DNA from 3 places in the Thermanaeromonas sp. DSM 22490 genome. Region 3 is predicted to be linked to each of the others. Evidence: riboswitches for the same ligand, from Rfam matches in the RefSeq annotation. Region 3 holds a riboswitch; each other region holds the start of a gene.

Region 1 (6,495 bases), on a different contig from region 3:
AGGACTATAGGTTTAACTGCGTTGGCCAGCTCGTTTATGTTTAACACCCGTACCCCCTGGAGTTCAGCCACTTTATTCAGATTATAATCGTTGGTCACTATGGGGGCCTTTAATTTTTGAGCCAGGCGGACCAATTTGCTATCCACTTCCGTCAGGTCCTCAAAATCTTCCTCATAGATTTTGACGTTCACACCTAACTCTTTACGAATTTTATTAAGAATGTCCAGACCCCGGCGGCCGCGGTTACGCTTTAATATATCCGAGGAATCAGCTATATGGCGCAGCTCTTCCAGGACAAAGCTAGGGATAATCATAGTGCCTTCTAAGAAACCGGTCTCAATCACATCAGCGATGCGGCCATCGATAATGACGCTGGTATCCAGTATTTTAGCTCCGCTACGATAATTCTCCCCTTTAGCTTTATCTTTAGCGCTTAACTTGGGTAAAAAAGCAAACAAACCCCAGATTTCTTCTCGCCTTTTGGTCCCCAAGCTCCAGCCCAGATAACCTAAAAAGATGCTCCCCACCATGGAAATATAATGGCCTATAAATGGCAGGTGGATAAAGGACGCCCCTAAAAGATTAGCAATAATAAGACCGAGAATAAGTCCCATGGCGCCGCTCACAATCTCCTGGGCCGACAGGCGCTGCAGCCTTCCCTCCAGCCAGCGAAGGGATTGGATAATAAGACTTATCAAACGGGAAGACATGCCAAAACCGGCTAAACCGGAAAGAACCGTAATCAACCCTAGAAGCGGCCATTTGATGCCCGGTGGTCCCGTAATCCACAAGGAAAGGCCTGCTTGAGCCAGGGAAAACCCGATGGTGGCCATGGCCAAGGAAATACCAGTACGTATAAGACGATAAACCATTATCTCACCTACTCCTTTTTTCTCCTTCTCGATTATTCCTCACCTACCCCCATATTATACCAACTCCTTTTTGTTTTCTTCATTATAACAGATATTTGCAATGCTGGCAAACTCGACCGCCTTCTGGATTTGGCCCGCTCTATCCAAAGACGAAACAGGTTCAAAACTAGAGATAAACCAGCATCGGCCTTCGGTTGACAGCCTCCAACCCCTTGCTTATAATTAGCCTGAAGGGGGGAAAAGACCCATGTCCGATCTCCTATGCGACCGTTTTCAAGAGATGGTAGCTCAATATACCATTAGGCATAAAAGCATTCTAGATATACTCTCTAAAGCTCAAGAAGCCCATGCCCGCGTACACCGGGCTGTAGTTAAAGCAGTAACTAATTGCGGCTGCATCCAGATCCGGGCCGAAAAACAGGCCCTTCCACCTGACATAAGTTTAGCCGATCTCTCATCCCTCCTCACTAACCACCTCTCAGGCGAACTCTGCTCCGATTGCAGGGAAACCGTAGAAGAGGAACTCGGCAAGCTCTTCCTCTATCTTACCGCCCTTTGTAACAGCCTCGGCATCAGCCTGACAACTGTACTTGATAAGGAACAGGACAAACTCAGCACCTTGCGTTTCTTTAGCCTTACTTAGCTCTTTTTGAAAGCCAGGCGCAAACCCTGAGTTATGCTGCGCACAAAACATATTTCCCCTTCCGGACGGGGGAAGGCGTTTTTGTTCCCTTCTGGGACTATAAAATGGTAAAAACCTAGACGCCGAGCCTCTTCCACCCTCTTTTCGACCTGGGCCACTGCTCGTACTTCGCCGGCCAGGCCAACTTCTCCTAAAACCAGGAGATGAGGGTCGAGGGGTTCTTCTTTTATGCTAGAAGCAATGGCCAAACATATAGCCAGATCGGCTGCCGGCTCGCTAATATTAATTCCACCGGCCACATTTAGGTAAACATCATAACTGCTTAAAGGGAAATTAGCCCTCTTTTCCAGGACTGCCACCAACAACAAAGCCCGGTTATAATCCAGTCCTGTGGCCAGCCGCCTGGGATGGCCAAAGCTGGTCCGGGTAACTAAAGCCTGGACCTCCAATAATAAAGGACGGGTTCCTTCTAAGCAGGCCGTAACTACCGAACCCGCCACTCCCTGGGGCCGCTCGGCCAACAATATTTCCGAAGGGTTGGGGACCTCTACCAGCCCTTGAGATGTCATAGCAAAAACCCCAAGCTCATTGGTAGAGCCAAAGCGGTTTTTGGCAGCCCGCAAAAGGCGATAGGCCTGCAACCCCTCCCCTTCCAGATAAAGCACACAATCTACCAGGTGTTCCAGCAGCTTGGGTCCGGCTAGAAACCCGTCCTTGGTAATATGCCCCACCAAGATTACAGCCGGGCCGCCTTGCTTGGCCGCTCGCAAAAAAGCGTAGGTTGACTCCCGCACTTGAGAAAGGCTGCCCGCTGCTGCCGGTATTTCCGGCAAAAAAACCGTTTGGATTGAATCTACAACTAATAGTACCGGCTTTAAGGTTTCCACTTGTTCCAGGATAGCTTGAACGTTCGTCTCGGTCAAAAGATAAATGGACGAAGAAACAAGCCCCAGTCGTTCAGCCCGCAGGCGCGTCTGGCCCAGGGATTCTTCCCCGGAGACGTAAAGGACCGCCCCATACCTTTGGGCTATAGAATGGGCCAATTGAAGCAAGAGGGTTGATTTACCCATGCCCGGCGCCCCGCCCACCAGGGTCAAGGACCCAGGGACGAGACCCCCTCCCAGAACCCGGTCCCATTCCCTTAAACCCGATGTGAGGCGCGCTTCGTCAAGCTCAGGCGCCTGGAGTAAAGCTACAGGGGCTGTTCTATGTCCTGCCGGAGACCTGGCATCCCCGGAGATAACCCCCATTTCCCTGGCCAGGGTATCCCATCCTCCGCAAACCGGGCAGCGCCCCAACCAGTTGACGCTTTCGTAGCCGCAAGCCTGGCAAACAAAGCGAACCTTGTTCTTAATGGGCCCTTACCTCCTCTAGGGTTGCTGGCCTTTAGGGGTCCTGCTACGCCTTCGGTGCCAGCCTAAATATTCCTTTACTCGATTAACTGTTAAATTCACTATCTGATCTTCGCTAATGCCGGCTCCCCGCACCACCTGCCAAGCTCGTACAAAATTACCTACAGCAGTGTAGATATGGGCATCGCTGGACACCACTACCGGTATTTTATGTTGCTTGGCCAAGCGAGCCAGTTGCTGGCAGCGCGGGAGGCTTCCCGGTCGACTGATGGAAAAGGAGTTATTGTTAAACTCCAATGCCTTGTTGGTGGCAGCGGCTGCCTGGGCCACCGCCTCCAGGTCCAAGGGAAAATCTGGATTGCCGGGGTGGACGAGTATGTGAACATAAGGGTTGTTCAAAGCGGCTATAGCGGCCCGGGTATATTCCTCCTGGCTGCGACCGTCAAAGCCGGTGTCCAGGTGGAAACCTGCTAAAACTATGTCCAATTTTTCCAATATTTTTTCTGGTACATCCAGGTGCCCTTCGTCATCGATAATGTTAGCTTCCACTCCCCGCAATATCTCTACTTCCCCTATTTTGCGCGGCAGGGCCACCAGGTTGTGGAAATAATGTTCATGGGGACCGCCCGGCATTTTAAGCCCGTGGTCGGTAATGGCGATCATTTTTAACCCTTTTTCACCAGCTGCTTCCGCCAATTCCTTGATTGTACTATAGGCGTGCCCGCTGGCAACGGTATGAATATGGAGATCGGCTTCACAATACATTTTTTTCGCCCCTTTTCTCCATTCTTGCCTCCTTACCTAAAGTATAGCGTAAGGGACAGCTCCTTGTCTTTTAAAATCGTCTTAAAAAACCAGGATTTATCAAGAAATAAATTTGCGTTGCATAAATAATTCTCCTGTTACGGGTAAATAATAATAGCGTCAGGGTCCATAGGGGCCGAGCCCAGAAGGTTACCGGGTCTTAAGTTTAAGGCTCGGTAACCTTCGGCCAAAGGTTGGTACCGGGTCATAGGGCTCGGTACCAGCCGGCGGGCAGATCACCGGTAGGTCCGTCAGGGCTTGCCGGCAGTCCAAGGATTGCCGGCAGGTCTGTAAGGATGACCGGTGGTCGAGCTAAGATAGTCTGGGATGCCGCAGGCTATTAGCTCTACGTTAATAAGCTGGAGGTCAGTAGTGGGTCGAGAGATCCATACTGGCTTCTAAGGTATCCTTGATCTATCGAGCTAAGGTTATGGCAAGTTCTGTAATGGTCTGCGGTAGTCGAAAGATTGCCGTGGGCTATGTAAGGATTTGTCATAGCCGGAGCAAAGGTCCTTATGGGCTCTTTTTACAAAGAAGGCCACTCTTTTTAGGGTGGCCTTCCGTATTTTAAAAAAATGGCCCAGATTTAAACTCTGGGCAAAGTAAGTATATATGATAAAAAGGAGGTCAGAGGACGCTTGGTTGAAGGGCTAGCGGGTGTCCTTTCAGGTGAAATTATAACTCATTACTGTTAAGACTCAATGTTGTTCTGATTAAGATTTCATTAATTTTGCGGCGCCCTGTTCCTCGCCGGCCTTTAAGTAAGTGTTTGGTCAGGGAAAAGAGGGCTTCGACTACTTCTGGATCGAACTGGGTACCACTACACCTCTCCACTTCCTGCATAGCGGCTGCCAGATGGCGCATCTTTTGATAGGGTCGAGGAGAGGTCATGGCATCAAAAGCATCAGCCAGGGCTATAATCCTGGCCCCCAGAGGGATCGCTGGCCCTATCAGGCCGCAGTAACCTCCCCCGTCCCATTTTTCATGATGATAAAGTATCATTTCTTTAATAGGCTTCCAGGCCTCTAAGTCCGGTAAAAGTTTACAGCCCTCCTCCGGGTGCCGGTACATCTTTTGCCATTCAGCAGGCGTTAACTCGCCTTTTTTATGTAAGGTGCTTTTAGGTATGCGAATTTTGCCGATATCGTGCACCAAGGCTCCTAAAAAGATCTGTTCTATCTCATCTTCAGGCAAACCGAGCTCGCCCGCCAGCTGATAGGCTATTGTTGCCACGTGAATGCTATGATTGTAGGTGAGGCGCGAGTGGCGGAACAATCGCTGTAATAAAACGGTGACGGTCTCGGCGATCACTTAGGTTAACATCCCTTTCTTCTCATTACTGCCCGTTAAAATAAAATAACCTTGCTTCAAGGGCAAGGCTATTTCCTCAGCGAGCCGGTAGCCTGGCGATCATAGCTTCCCTGCTGGAGGAGCCTTAGACCCATGGCTTTGTGCCCCTGCCTTTCGACAGGTTTACCCTGAAGCAGCTCACATTTCCTGTAAATGCTTTATTTTGTTTGGCGCTTATTTGTGGGATATGGAGGTTATTAACTTATTCGACACTATCACCCAAAATCCTACTCAATCTTTCCAGTTCCCACCCTTTCCCACCAAAATTTTTAAATCCAGCTCCCGGGCTAGGGTGTATACATATTTTTCCGCGCATCGGCGGCACAAAGTTTGGCTCCAAACATTGAGCAAATCCACCATGCAACCACAAAAGCTGCAAACTTTTTGGGGAAAGCTTTTGCGTATATACCATTGCCCATCTTCCCGGACCAGAAATTCTACTTCTTCGCCGGCGCGTATTTCTAATTGCTGCCGCATCTCCAGGGGCAAAGTTACTCGCCCTTTATCGTCTACTACTCGACGATAAATGACTTCCTGGCTTTTGTCCTGGTCAAAGCCCTCGCTCTTCTTCTCACGTAACCCGGTCACCCCCTTCCATGCCTTCCAGCAAGGGTATTACAAAATAAAAGTTGCTGCCCTTCCCCAAGGTGCTCTCCACCCCTACGGTGCCCCTGCAGGATTCCACCATGTGCTTGACAATGGCCAGGCCTAGACCTGTCCCTCCCATCTCTCGGGAACGGGCCTTATCCACCCGGTAAAACCTCTCGAAAACCCGCGCCAGGCTTTCTTTCGGTATGCCTATACCGGTATCCCTTACCTCCACCCGGGCCTTTCGCCCCTCCTGGAAGGCTACCACGGTCACCGAGCCTCCTCTGGGGGTATATTTAATACCGTTATCCAGGAGGTTGAGCAGGATCTGCTCCAGAAAATGTTCCGGCAAGCAGAGAGGCGGAAAGCCCTCCGGAATGTCCACCTTTAAATCTACCCCTTTTTCTTGAGCTAGGGGTCCTACGACCTCCAGGACCCGGTCCAGGGCTTGCTTCAAAGAGGCGCCTTTAGTTACAGGTTCAGGGGTATGGTGTTCCAGTCTGGAAAGGGTCAATAGGTCTTCTATGAGCTGCTGCAGGCGTCGGGCTTCACTGTTAATAATTCCCAAAAACCGGCGGCTAATCTTTTCATCTTCCAAGGCCCCTTCCAGGAGGGTTTCCACAAAGCCGCGGATAGAGGTTAAGGGGGTACGCAGTTCATGGGAAACATTGGCCACAAACTCTGTACGCATTTGCTCCAGGCGGCGAAGTTCGGTAATATCGCGAATGGATAGCACAGCACCGACGATTCGGCCCTGTTCGCCAATTATAGGGGCTCCATGAACTCTAAAAATGCGAGGAGAAGTGGGAAAAAGGCGCAGCTCTACTTCAGCCGGCTCTCCTTTATCCAAAATCTCCTTGGCCAGCCTGTCGACTTCATGGTTGCG
Region 2 (6,495 bases), on a different contig from region 3:
GGCTATCGCCTCGGAAAGGGAGATTGAAGCGGCGTTGTCCCGCTTCTGGCAGGGAGCTGGAGTGACCCAAGCACTAGCAGAAGTGGAGGAGATGGCTGCCACTGCGGCTGCTTTGCCGCCGCGCGATGCCTTTGACCTGGACGAGGTAAACCGGGCGGGCATGGATAACGCTCCTGCGGTGCGGTTGGTTAACCGGATCATCCTACAGGCGGTACATTCCAGGGCTAGCGATATCCACATCGAACCCCAGGAGAAAGACATAAGGGTACGGTTCCGGGTGGACGGGCTATTGCGCGATGTGTTGCACCTGCCCACCGGGATACTAAACACCCTAGTTTCCCGCATAAAAATTATGGGTGGAATGGATATAGCTGAAAAAAGGCTGCCCCAGGATGGTCGCTTCCAGGTAACGGTAGAAAGGCGCAGCATTGATTTACGCGTCTCGACCATGCCTACCGTTTATGGGGAAAAGGTGGTTTTACGCATCCTGGATAAAAGCACTATGCTCCTGCCCCTTGATGGTTTGGGGTTTTTACCCGCTACCCGACAAATTTACGAAACCTTAATCCGCAGCGCCTATGGGATGATTTTAATTACGGGACCCACCGGTAGTGGCAAAACGACCACCCTTTATGCCACGCTAAACGCCTTGAGCTCTCCGGAAAAGAATATAATTACCATCGAGGACCCGGTGGAGTATCTCCTGCCGGGAATAAACCAGGTGAGGGTTAATCCGAAGGCCGGACTGGACTTTGCTTCTGGTTTGCGCGCTATCTTACGCCAGGACCCGGATATCATAATGGTGGGCGAGATCCGGGACCGGGAAACAGCCGATATAGCAGTACGGGCGGCTACTACAGGGCACCTGGTGTTTAGCACCTTACATACCAATGACGCGGCAGGAGCGGTTACGCGCCTTTTAGATATGGGGGTGGAACCCTTCCTCGTTAACTCTTCCCTTATAGGCGTGGTGGCCCAGCGCTTGGCCCGGTTGATATGTCATAATTGTCGTGAAACCTACCAACCCGGCCCTGAAGATCCAGCCTATACCTTTGTACAAGACCGGCAGGGATTAACTTTTTACAGGGGCCGAGGGTGCCCCCAATGCAATTACACAGGTTACCAGGGAAGAACCGCCATACAGGAGGTCCTGGTTATGACTGAAGATATCAGGGCCCTGGTAGCAGACAAGGCACCTTCCCACGAGATTAAGAAGGCAGCCGTAGCCGCAGGAATGGTAACTTTGCGCGAGGACGGGTTGGAGAAAGCCAGCCAAGGCCTTACTACCATTGAAGAAGTAATGCGTGTTACCTTGGGAGGATTTTGAAGAAGACATGCATATAAATGATATTCTAGCTGCAGCTACACAGGTTGGCGCTTCCGATGTACATCTCACAGTGGGGCTGCCGCCGGTCTTCCGGCGACACGGTAAACTGGAGGCGCAGGACCAATGGCCGCCTCTGACAGCGGTGACTGTTGAGATGCTGGTCCAACAAATTTTGGGTCCCCGCTGGGAAGAATTTGTACAGCGGAAAGAACTGGACCTGGCCTACTCCGTCCCGGGTCTGGGCAGGTTCCGGGTAAATGCCTTCCACCAGCGGGGCAGCGCAGGAGCCGCCATTCGCCTGGTGGGTTCCGTTATCCGCAGTTTGGAAGAACTCGGCTTACCTCCGGTGGTGGGGGAGCTGGCCGACCAGCCCCACGGCTTGATTTTGGTTACCGGCCCTACAGGAAGCGGTAAGAGCACCACCCTGGCGGCCATGATCGACCGTATCAACGAGAGGCGCAGTTGCCATATAATTACTTTAGAGGACCCCATTGAGTACCTCCATCACCATAAAAAAAGCATCGTGAACCAGCGGGAGATAGGGAGCGATTCCCCCTCCTTTGCCAGCGCCCTGCGGGCGGCCCTGAGGCAGGACCCCGATGTTATCCTGGTGGGTGAGATGCGGGATCTGGAGACGGTGGCCACCGCCATTACCGCCGCTGAGACTGGACATTTGGTGCTGGCCACCCTTCACACCGGCAGCGCCGTCCAGAGTATAGATCGCATCATTGATGTTTTCCCTCCTCATCAACAGGCTCAAATCCGGATACAGCTGGCCGATACCCTGGCGGGAGTGATTACCCAGCAGCTTCTAACCCGGGCTGACGGCCGGGGAAGGGTGGCGGCCGTGGAAATACTTATAGCCACGCCGGCTGTACGCAATCTGATCCGGGAAGGCAAGACCCACCAGATTGTATCTCTTATGCAAACAGGAGGCCGCTTTGGCATGCAGACCATGGAGATGGCCTTGAAACAGCTGGAAAGTAGGGGAATAATTTCCCCGGAACATATTTAAGCCAGCAGGATTTTGGTGAGATTTGGCGAAATATAAACTTTCATAACCCGTATATAAGGGCAAACCCGGCGAAAGCCGGGGGCGCAAAGCTACGGGCCTAAGGGTGGGGGGAGCCTAAGGTCGCCGGGCTGCCGGGAGGGTGTACTATCCTGGAAGAGCCCGGTTTTTATTATGAGGTTTAGTTACCGAGCACGGGATGCTAGAGGCCATTCCGTTAGTGGCATCATTGAAGCCGACAGCGAACAACTCGCCAGCCGGCAGTTGAGGGGCCAGGGCCTCTTCATAACTGAGTTGCGTCCTCTCAGACCCAGAAGTGATTTTAAAGTGAACTTGAGGACTGATAACCTGAGGCCCTTGTTTCTAAAGCGCGTCACCCGTAGAGATCTGGCCCTGTTTTGTCGGCAGCTGGGCACTATGCTGGTGGCGGGTTTGCCCATTGTGAATGCTTTGAGAACCCTGAGCAGGCAGGCGGATAATCCCCGCTTAAAAGGAAGTATAGATAGGGTTTTGGAAGATTTGCAGCAAGGAGAAACATTGCACAGCGCTTTGAGCAAATCTCCCAAGGTATTTCCGCCTATAATGATCTACTCAGTAGAAGCTGGAGAGTTGAGCGGAGCCCTGGACGAGACTCTTTTAAAGCTGGCGGACCATTTCGAGCGAGAGCATGAAATTCAGGAAAAGATCAAATCGGCCATGACCTATCCCCTTATAGTCTTTATAGTTTCTCTGGCTTCCATAGGCTTTATGATAACTTTTGTTTTACCCATGTTCAGCAATATAATCGGGAATCTGGGCGTACCCTTACCCTGGCCGACCAGAGTGGTATTGGGGTTGAGCCAGTCTTTTAGGCGGTGGTGGTTTTTATTATCGGTAGGATTTATAGCCTTGGGATATTTTTTCTGGAGGTGGTCCCAGGGGGAAAAAGTACGTTACGCCCTAGACAAAATCGTATTGCGGCTTCCCGTATTCGGGCGTCTTAAACATCAAGCCTTGCTTTCCCAGTTCAGCCGCACGTTGGGGACGATGCTTTACAGCGGAGTGCCTATTCTACAAGCCTTGGAGGTGGTGGAGCGGACGGTAGGTAATCGCCTAGTGGCCGAGGCCATCGCCCTGGCCCAGGAGCAGGTTAGGGATGGGAAGAGTATAGCCTCGCCATTGGCGGAAAGCGGCGTTTTCCCGCCTATGGTAGTAGAGATGGTCACCGTGGGCGAGGAAACGGGCAGTCTAGACGCCCTGCTGGCTAGACTGGCCGCCTTCTACGACCGCGAAGTCGGCGAGATGGCCGCGCGGTTGTCCTCCCTTATCGAGCCCATCTTGATTTTGGGCCTGGGCGCTGTGGTAGGGTTGATTGTTTTGTCGGTTTTACTCCCCCTGTTCCAGCTGGTCGGGACTCTGGCGTCCTGACGGAAGGGGAGAAGCGTGAGGAGTGGAAAGTGGTACTTATTCAAGGTTATACCTTATCCAAAGGAGGTAAATCTCGAAATGCTCTTTGGTAGTCTGAGAAGGAAGTTGAGCAATGAACGCGGTTTTACCCTGGTGGAACTACTGGTGGTCATAGCTATTATCGGGATATTGGCCGCCATTATTGCACCTAACGCCTTTAAAGCCATCGAGAAGGGCAAGGTGGCGGCAGCGGAGGCAGACTATAAGGCCATTAAGGCCGCGGCTTTGAATTACTATACCGATACTGGAGAGTGGCCAAGTAACGACGCAGCTAACACAGGTTTTGTGGTAACGGATGGTAAAACTGGCTGGAATGGTCCCTACCTGGAGCGCTGGCCGAATACAAATCCATGGGGTGGAACTTATACTTTTAGAAATGCTGACAGCGGCACACTAGGGTGGGGCAACCCAGCCAGGTGGCTCGAGTTGACCTCGGTACCTGGGGCCGGGGCAAATCCCACAGGTTCCGCCAAGACTTTACAGGAGCATCTAGGTTCTGACGTTGTTAAATTCGCAGGTTCTACAACGTGTATCCTGATCTCTAAGGAGCAATAACAGTAGGCAGTGTTCCATATACTGCCGGCCTCCTCCTCACCGTTATTGGCTGCTTCTGGTGCAGCCCGCCGCAATGTCCTGATCCGGCAGGGGTGAGGTAGTGGTGGGAATTCTCTTTTTGCTGGGAAAGGATGTGCACCATTGAAGTTCAGTTTGGCGAGTCGTGACCGCGATCAGCGCGGCTTCACCCTGGTGGAGCTTCTGGTGGTTATTGCCATAATCGGGGTGCTGGCGGGGATTGTGTCCCCTAGCGCCTTCAAAGCCGTGGATAAAGCCAAGGTAGCCAAAGTGGTGCAGGATTTGCGCAGTATCCGTGCGGCAGCGCTCGCCTACTATGCTGATACCGGGCAATTTCCTCCTGATGACGATATATACGTGCATAATAATGTAGCCGGTCGCAGGCGAGGGTGGGATTTCTTGACCAATGCGGCGGGTGTAGCCGGCTGGAACGGGCCCTATCTGGAAAACTGGCCCCTCAATCCCTTTTGGAAATCCAGCGCAGGCGCCAGCGAAGAAGGCTACCAGTGGGAGGGTACCGGAACAACTGGTGCCATGGACTTTGATGGAGACGGAAAGCCGGACCCCTCTATAGAGATGGGTTTTGTAGGATTAAGCCTGAAGGATATTGACGCTATATGTCTAAAAATTGATAGGGAAATTGATGATGGCGACATTCTCGCGGGAAACTTTAGAAAAAGAAACCCCAATGATACCTGGGCTTACTACCGAGTAGTTTACTGATATGGGGTAAGAAAAACCGTTGCTACGATGAAGAGTGAGACTGTTTTCGCCATCGCGCTGCTATAGTGCGGCTGAGAGTTTAAATTATTGAGAGAGGAAATGGTGTGCTTCTGGAGACGGCTTTTGCCTTTTTTGTGGGACTTTGCATCGGCAGCTACTTGAACGTAGTAATTTACAGGTTGCCGCAAGGCCAGACCTCAATAACAGGCCGTTCCAAGTGTCCCTGCTGTGGGCGTGTACTGGCCTGGAAGGATCTTATTCCCCTGGTCAGCTACATAATTCTACGAGGTCGCTGCCGGTACTGTGGTGAGCAAATTTCCTTAAGGTATCCCCTGGTGGAAGTTATAACGGGCGCGGTTTTTGCCGCGCTCTTTTACCGCCTGGGGCTTGATTGGGTGCTGGTAAAATACCTGTGCTTGACCTCTATATTGATTGCCGCCTCCTTTATCGACATGGAGCACTATTTGATACCCGACCGCCTTACTTTTACGGGGCTTGCCATCGGAGGAGGATTTTTGCTGTCGAATATGGAAATAACCATTAAGTCGGGGCTCCTAGGGGCTCTTTCGGCAGGCGGCCTATTGTGGCTCCTAGCCGTAGTTAGCAGGGGAAATGTGGGCGGTGGCGATATAAAGCTGGCCGCGGTGCTGGGGTTGTTCCTGGGCTGGCCTGTGGGGTTTCTGGCGGTCCTTCTGGGCCTTTTCCTCGCCGGGGCCGTTGGATTTTTCTTGCTGGCCATGCGGATAAAGGGACGCAAAGATCCTTTGCCCTTAGCCCTTTTTTTAAGTATAGGTGCCCTTATTTCTTTTTTCTGGGGTCCTTCGATTCTTTTCTGGTATTTAAGCCGCTTCTGGGGTTATTGAGCCGCGACATATTGAGCGCCGGAGGAAAGCGGGGGCAAGTAGTTTGCCGGGGAGGTCAAAAAAAGGTTTTACTCTGGTGGAATTAGCTTTAGTTGTTGCCCTGGTGGGCATAATCCTGGCCATGAGCCTTCCCGCCTTGGGCAAGCCCCTGGCTTATTATCGCCTTAAAGTGGCTGCCAGCCAGCTGGCTCAGGACCTGCGCGAGGCGCAGCAGTTGGCCTTGAGCGAGGAAAGCAGCTATTACGGCATCTTTTTTGCGGTAGGAAGCAATGTTTATGAGGTGCGCAAGGTAGAGGGCGTTTCGCCCAGAGTTATAAAGCTGGTGGTGCTGCCTCCTACGGTGCAGATTGTAGCCACCACCTTTTCTAATAATTACCTTAGCTTTACCGCCAAGGGCACACCCTATCCGACGGGAGGCACCATGACTTTACAGGATACGGTTTCCGGGCGATTTCTTTATGTCATTGTGGCCTCCATCACGGGCAGGGTCCGGGTGAGCAGCTCACCGCCGGATAGCTGGGAGGTGCGGTAAGCAGTCTTATGCTTAAAGG
Region 3 (6,495 bases):
CTACATCCCGCAGGCGGGTCGGACCCATGTACTCAATATCTTCTTTAAGCATTTCCGCTGCCCGCTTGGACAGGTTGCGGTAGATACGGTTGGCCACTTCTTCGCTGGCTGTCTTTAAAGCCAGCGCTAGATCCTTCATGTCCACTTCCCTGAGTACCCGGCGAATGGAATTGTCATCCAGGGTGATAATATCCTCAAAGACAAACATGCGCTTGCGTATTTCATCCGCCAGTTCCGGATCATCCTGTTCCAGGGCTTCCAGGATAGTGCGTTCAGTGCTGCGATCCACCCGGTTCAAAATATCTACTACCGTCTTTATCCCTCCGGCCGCAGCAAAGTCCTGGCCCACCACTGAAGAAAGGCGCTGCTCCAATATCTGCTCCAGTTCCCTTACAGTTTCGGGTGAAGCCCGCTCCATCAAGGCAATGCGCTTGGCTACACCGGCCTGTAAGTACTCAGGTAAGGAACTTAAAACCACCGAAGCCTGCTCCGGTTCCAGGTAAGCCAAAACCAAGGCTATTGTCTGGGGGTGCTCGTTATAAAGAAAGTTTACCAGCTGTTTGGGATCGGCTTTGCGAATGGTATTAAACGGACGTATCTTGGAGGTAGCCATAAGCTTTTTAATAATCTCTGCTGCTCGAGCAGGCCCCACGGCCCTTTCCAGTACCTCGCGGGCATATTTTATACCCCCCTGCAGAATGTACTGCCGCGCCTCATACAACTCCCAAAACTCGTCCATCACCTGTTGTTTACTGCCAGCATCAACTACCGTTGTATTAGCAATCTGATAGGTAACCCGCTCCATATCTTCCTGGGGCAACTGCTTGATTACCATAGAAGACAATTCTGGGCCCAGGGTGATAAGAAAAATAGCTGCCTTTTCTAATCCTGTAAGTTGTTTTTGTCGCGCCACTTTCCTCCTCTATTCCTCCCTCAGCCATGCTCTAAGCAGCTGAGCAACCTCTTCCGGATGCTGGCGAACAAGTTCGCGCATCCTCTCCTGTCGGGCCCGTCGCTCCATTTCTTCCCGCCGCTCCTCCTCGCTGGCGGCAACCTGCTCTTCAGTTATCACCACGCGGTCCAGCGGTACCCTAACTCCGGGGATCTGTTCCAGAACGCGAGCGGACCTGCGTCGGCGAAAGATTAGGACCAGGATAAGCAAAATCAGCAAACCTAAACCTGCAGCCCCCAGGCTCGCATACAGGCGTATCTGCTGCCTCCGCCTCTCTGCGGCTTCCGCTGCGGCCATCTCCGCTTCAGTTTTTTGGCGCAAGGAGTCATCAAAGGCCAGGCTTAAAACAGAGATCTGGTCCCCCCGCGCCGGCTGGTAGCCGACTGCGGCAGCTACAATCTGGCGGATCTGATCTTCCTTTTGAGGGTCTACCGGCCCATTGACAGCCACAGAAGCAGATAATCTTTTAATCTGGCCCGGAGCATATACAATGCGCGTCTGGGTTTCATCCAGTTCGTAGTTCCGCGTCGTCTCCGATTTGTTATACGTGCTGTTGCCGGGTACCACAGCGGCGTAGCCCGCAGGCTCCCTATTAAGATCGCCTGTAGGACCCCCGGCCCCGCTGCTGCTGCCCTGGTCGGTTTTAATCTGCTCGCTGCGCAAGGCCCCCTGTTTGCCCCATTCCCTGCGGGTGACCTCCTGCAAGTTGAAGTCCAGCTCCACGTTCACCATGGCCACCGCCTGGCCCGGGCCCAGGATCCTGGTGAGCATACCCTGAATCCTTTGCTCCAGATCCCTCTCCACCGCCCGCTTAAGCTCCTGCTGCCTCTGCTGCTGCACCCCTACCGGTGGGTTACCCGTGTCCACCAGTCCCGCGCTCAAGACGTTGCCCTGGGTATCTATGATATGTACATTTTCCGTCTTTAACCCCTCTACGCTGCCCGCCACCAGCTGCATAATCCCCTGTACCTGGCCGGGCTGCAGCTGGGCCAAGGGTTTCAATTTCAGTACAATGGAGGCCGAAGGTGGTACTTTCTCTTCTAAAAACACGCTCGGCTGGGGCAACACCAGGTGAACCCGGGCATCTTCCACTTCTTCCATGGCCATAATGGTGCGCCGTAATTCTTCCTGCAAGGCGCGCTGGTAATTTATCCGGCGCTCGAAATCGGTCATGCCCAGTTTATTCTGGTCAAAAAGTTCGAAACCCAGGTTATAGCGCCCTAGCACCCCGGCACTGGCCAGACTGAGACGCGTCTCGTAAACCTTGTCTTTAGGCACCAGGATAGTAGTCCCTTCATCAGCGATCCGGTACGGCACCTTCATCTCCTTTAACTTTTCTACCACCGCGGCCGCATCTCGCTGATCCAACTTAGTAAAGAGAGGAACAAAATCGGGCTTCGTGACCCAGTTAAAAAACAAGATAGCAGCCGCCAACCCGGCCAAAGTCACCACCAGCAGAGCCGAACGCCTGGCCGGACTAAGGCCACACCAGTAAGCTGTAATTTTCCCGGGTAGCTCCTGCAGTTTCATCCCCTGAGCCCCTAAACTTGCATGCGTGAAATTTCCTGGTAAGCCTCTATCACTTTATTGCGCACCTGCATAGCCAGTTGTAGAGATAGATTGGCCTGCTCCAAGGCGAGTATCACCTGGTGAAGGTCCTGGACTTCGCCGGTCAAATACCTGAGGGTGAGTGCATCGGCCTGCTTCTGGCTTTCATTTAAGGCTTTAAATTGTTGTGCCAGCACTTCCCGGAAAGAGGAAACCAGCTCAAAGGCCCCGGCTTTTTTTGCGGCCCGCCCTTCCTGGAGCGGGACGGGCGACACGGGTAATAGCATAGATATCTCGCTCAGCATGTGACAGTCTCCTTTCCTCAGTCCAATCTAAGAGGAGGTTAGGCCCGGCCAATCTCCAGGGCTTTTAGGGCCATGGCTTTGGCTGCGTTAAGCACCGTTACGTTGGCCTCGTAGGCCCGGGCGGCGGTGATCATATCTATCATTTCGTTTACTACATTGATATTGGGCAGGGCCACGTAACCCCGGGCATCAGCATCGGGATGGGACGGGTCGTAAACCATCCTGGGAGGCGTGCTGTCCTCGGCGATAGCCACCACCCGCACACCCTCACCCGGCACAAGGCTCTCGCCGCTCCCCAGGGTCTCCCGCAAGCGCTCGGCGAAGATGGCCACCTGGCGGCGATAAGGGCCTCCCCGGGGCGTGCGGGTAGTATTGATGTTGGCCAGGTTGCTGGCTATCAAGTCCAGTCGCAACCGTTCGGCCGTTAAGCCGGAAGCGCTAATTTGCAGGGCAGGAAGCAATTCCATCCTTACCTTCTCCCTTCGTTAATTACATACCGCAACATCCCCAGGCGACCGTTTAACTGTTGCACGGCCAGGTTATAATTAATACTATTCATGGCTAGCTCTACCATTTCCCGGTCAATGTCCACGTTATTGCCATCTTCCCTCATCGAAGTCGTTCGTTCCTGTTCCACCCGCGGCTCTATGGAAAAAGTGCTCCGGGGCAGGTGTTCAGGATGAGTGCGGTGGAGGGATAAGCCCCCTTCTACCTTTAGGGCGCGCCGCAACTGTTCCTCGAAAGTCACATAGTAGCGTTTAAAACCGGGAGTGTTGACGTTGGCTATGTTATGGGCAATGGTGCGCTGCCGCAGAGCAGCCGCATCTAAAGCCCTGGTCAAAACTTCCAGTACCGGCGACAAAAACACTTATAATCTCCTCTTTTTCCTCTTTTTTCGTCTTTATCCTAGATCTTAATAAGAAATTGGCAAAATGTGTATAGGTCTATAGTCCCCATTTCTTTTAGGACTATAGTCCTATCAAAATAGCCCGCTCCTTGCAAGGGCGGGCCTTCCCTCGACCCCGGCGCCGGCAGCCTGGCGATCTTAGCCCTGGCAAACCCGTGAAAATACTCGGTCTGCCAAAGCCTTAGACCCATGGCTTTGCGCGCATCCCCTTTCGGGGAGCTTGCCCTTGACAACAGAGCGCCGAGTAAGAATTTTTTACTCTACAACTGATAATTATTCAACATAAAAAAGCAAAATCCTGCACCGTTCGCCAAAATTTAGGTAAAAAATTTCGTGGTTACTCCTTACCATATATAAGGGCTTCCTCATCCACATACAGTTCACAAATTGCGGGCTCATTTTTAATACCTTCAACATGTCCCAGAGTCTGTATACGGTACATGGCCGAACGGTACCAGTTTATACGTGGCTGTACCTGGACGAAAGGTAGATTAGTTTTGAGGCTGGGGAGAAGGTAATCCCAGTTAACGTAATGGTTGAAATCCTCGATGATATCGGTGAGGGTCACTTTAAACTTGCCTGCTAGCAACTGCTGTAATAAGTTCCATTTTTTTAAAGATGACTCGGCATGGGTTAAACCAAAATAACCGGCACATCCTTCGCCTTTAAGAGCCGTGAGGCCCCGATTAAGGCAAACCTCCAGGGCTTCCAGAGTCTCCGGTGGATCGGTAATAAAGGTATCAAAGTGGCCCACGTATTCACCGGGCAATCTATCCCGGAAGTCATACCTGCGGGCAGACACCGGCAAGTTTTCTTTCCGGGCCACCTCATTAATAAAATTAATGAGCCTTTCGTCGATTTCCAGCACTACTACCTCGCAGGGCATTCCTGAAAGCCCTGCCGCCAGACTAACCAGATCGTCATCGCCCAGGACCAGCAAGCTTTTACCCTCCAGGTCGCCACGGCTGGCCATCAGGGCTATCCGGCTCACCGTAGTCTGCGGCGTTACAAACCCCTGGTCGTACTCGATTATAGGCCGAGGACGTTGGGCTGTCACTTCTTCAAATCTTTGCAGCAAGTCCTCCAGCCCCTTTAAGGCTACTCCCCGGCCCTCACAGGCAGGACAAGTATAAATCTTCCGGGGTCGTATCCCTTCCCGGGCTACCACGTCTTGCCCGGCCAAAGTCAAACTGATTTCTCCGTCCGCCGTGACCTCTACCCAACCTCGCTCAGCCAGGAGGTTTATGGTTCTGGCCACAACACTAAAGGGCAGGCGGGCTAGCTGGACAACTTCCCAAAAGTGGGAGGTTGCGAGCAGGCCCGATATAACTTCCTCGATATCTCGTCCAGTGACCTCGATGCCCGTCTCCTCCCCTACTTTACGGGCGATCTCTTCCTTTAAGTCCATAATATGCCCCCTTCCTGAAGCAGTAAAAAAGGGAAGCCTTGGCGCCTCCCTTGCCAATTTCCTTTACGCTATATTTTTAGCATTTCTCGACCTCGTCCGTCAAGGTTGCTTTATTTATGGCTAGATTCTTAACCCGCTATTTCCCAGCGACTTTGGGTCCTCTGGAGAGTCCTCCAAATAATCCCTCAGGACTATCCGTCGTAAAATAACCTTTTCTCCCTGTACTTCTACCGCCACATGGTCTCCTGCTTCCCAGGCCAGGAGTTGCCTGATTTCCTTTGGTATAACTATCTGCCCCCGGCTGGAAAGTTTCGTAATAGCGATATTACGACTCACTCCATTGACCCCCTACCCCAGGCCCCGGTAGCTCATTTCCGGCGGTCTAAGCACCTTGGGACTATCTGTGTATTACGCTCATAGGCTTGCGCCACCCGTTGAGCTTTAAATAAAAGCTGCAGCTCCTCTTCCATCATTGCCCTATGGTGACAAGCCAGGTCTACAATTTCCTCATGTAGACGCAGGCATTCTGATAACACAGTTAAGAATGTCTGCCACGCTTCTTCCTTAGCCAGCTCCTGCCCAGCAATAGCTTGACTTAAATCTCCCAGCCGGCTTCGCCAGTTATTGGCTTCCTGCAGCAATTCGGCAAGTTGGGCAAAATCACCTGCAGCCACAGCCTCCTTTTGCCGGCAAAGTATTTCCCGTAACTCTTCTAGAGCAGCCACCTGCTCTGGAATCGCTCGCCTCTCCACTGTCTAAATCCTTTCCTTCCAGGCTTTTCTTCTACCTTTACCTGAAGGGTTCGTCAACCCGGTGCCCAAAACTTCCTCCTGGCGCTGTCCCTCTTTTAACCCCGCCAGTTTAATTCAGCCGTCCTGGTGCGGTAGTCATGGCTGTGGTAGCGCCGGGTGGCCTCCTCCCAAGTATCCCGCAAATCAGTTAACATGCTTCTTACATCGATAATATGTTTTGTGCTCTTCTTCACATTAGCCTCAATAAGCCAGCGGTACATAAAATCGTATAAGCGGTAAAGATTACGCGCTATTTCCCCTGCTTCATAATTTAAAGTCACCATCAGTTCGCTCAAAATCTCCTGCGCCCGTCCAATATAATAACTTGTCTTGGCATAATCCTTTTTCTCCATGGCCTGTAAAGCCTGGCTGCAAAATTTAATGGCGCCGTCATAAAGCATAAGCACCAGTTTTTCTTGGGACAGGGTCTGTACTTGATTTTCCTGATAGGTCCGGTAGGGATCAGATGTAGCCACTATCTTCACCTCACACAGTGCAGTTTTATTTCTAGCTCCAGCACTAAGTATTAGGCTCGCCGACTATTTGCGAGCCGCTGGACTGTAAGCGTTAAGCCCCATAATCTG

What was found. Region 3 has a riboswitch for cyclic di-GMP ahead of flgB (flagellar basal body rod protein FlgB). Riboswitches for the same ligand answer to the same signal wherever they lie in the genome.
Region 1: another riboswitch for cyclic di-GMP. It lies ahead of AC1BI1_RS07935 (HD-GYP domain-containing protein); the one in region 3 lies ahead of flgB (flagellar basal body rod protein FlgB).
Region 2: another riboswitch for cyclic di-GMP. It lies ahead of AC1BI1_RS00610 (type II secretion system F family protein); the one in region 3 lies ahead of flgB (flagellar basal body rod protein FlgB).

Annotation. Positions count from the first base shown of each region.
Region 1 is NZ_JBJHHE010000010.1:7,181-13,675, reverse strand. It holds gene AC1BI1_RS07955 (PIN/TRAM domain-containing protein) at 1-872, opposite strand, end outside; gene AC1BI1_RS07950 (DUF1573 domain-containing protein) at 1,120-1,515, shown strand; gene radA (DNA repair protein RadA) at 1,512-2,870, opposite strand; gene AC1BI1_RS07940 (phosphatase) at 2,886-3,632, opposite strand; gene AC1BI1_RS07935 (HD-GYP domain-containing protein) at 4,347-4,982, opposite strand; cyclic di-GMP riboswitch class I at 5,066-5,159, opposite strand; gene AC1BI1_RS07930 (AbrB/MazE/SpoVT family DNA-binding domain-containing protein) at 5,253-5,609, opposite strand; gene pnpS (two-component system histidine kinase PnpS) at 5,593-6,495, opposite strand, start outside.
Region 2 is NZ_JBJHHE010000001.1:127,959-134,453, forward strand. It holds gene AC1BI1_RS00600 (GspE/PulE family protein) at 1-1,327, shown strand, start outside; gene AC1BI1_RS00605 (type IV pilus twitching motility protein PilT) at 1,335-2,342, shown strand; cyclic di-GMP riboswitch class I at 2,391-2,478, shown strand; gene AC1BI1_RS00610 (type II secretion system F family protein) at 2,667-3,746, shown strand; gene AC1BI1_RS00615 (prepilin-type N-terminal cleavage/methylation domain-containing protein) at 3,825-4,340, shown strand; gene AC1BI1_RS00620 (type II secretion system protein) at 4,482-5,081, shown strand; gene AC1BI1_RS00625 (prepilin peptidase) at 5,186-5,944, shown strand; gene AC1BI1_RS00630 (GspH/FimT family pseudopilin) at 5,988-6,476, shown strand; gene AC1BI1_RS00635 (type IV pilus modification PilV family protein) at 6,485-6,495, shown strand, end outside.
Region 3 is NZ_JBJHHE010000003.1:207,935-214,429, reverse strand. It holds gene fliG (flagellar motor switch protein FliG) at 1-913, opposite strand, end outside; gene fliF (flagellar basal-body MS-ring/collar protein FliF) at 923-2,482, opposite strand; gene fliE (flagellar hook-basal body complex protein FliE) at 2,494-2,805, opposite strand; gene flgC (flagellar basal body rod protein FlgC) at 2,844-3,272, opposite strand; gene flgB (flagellar basal body rod protein FlgB) at 3,275-3,673, opposite strand; cyclic di-GMP riboswitch class I at 3,833-3,947, opposite strand; gene AC1BI1_RS03875 (bis-aminopropyl spermidine synthase family protein) at 4,050-5,120, opposite strand; gene AC1BI1_RS03870 (AbrB/MazE/SpoVT family DNA-binding domain-containing protein) at 5,241-5,456, opposite strand; gene AC1BI1_RS03865 (hypothetical protein) at 5,489-5,872, opposite strand; gene fliS (flagellar export chaperone FliS) at 5,968-6,387, opposite strand; gene fliD (flagellar filament capping protein FliD) at 6,451-6,495, opposite strand, start outside.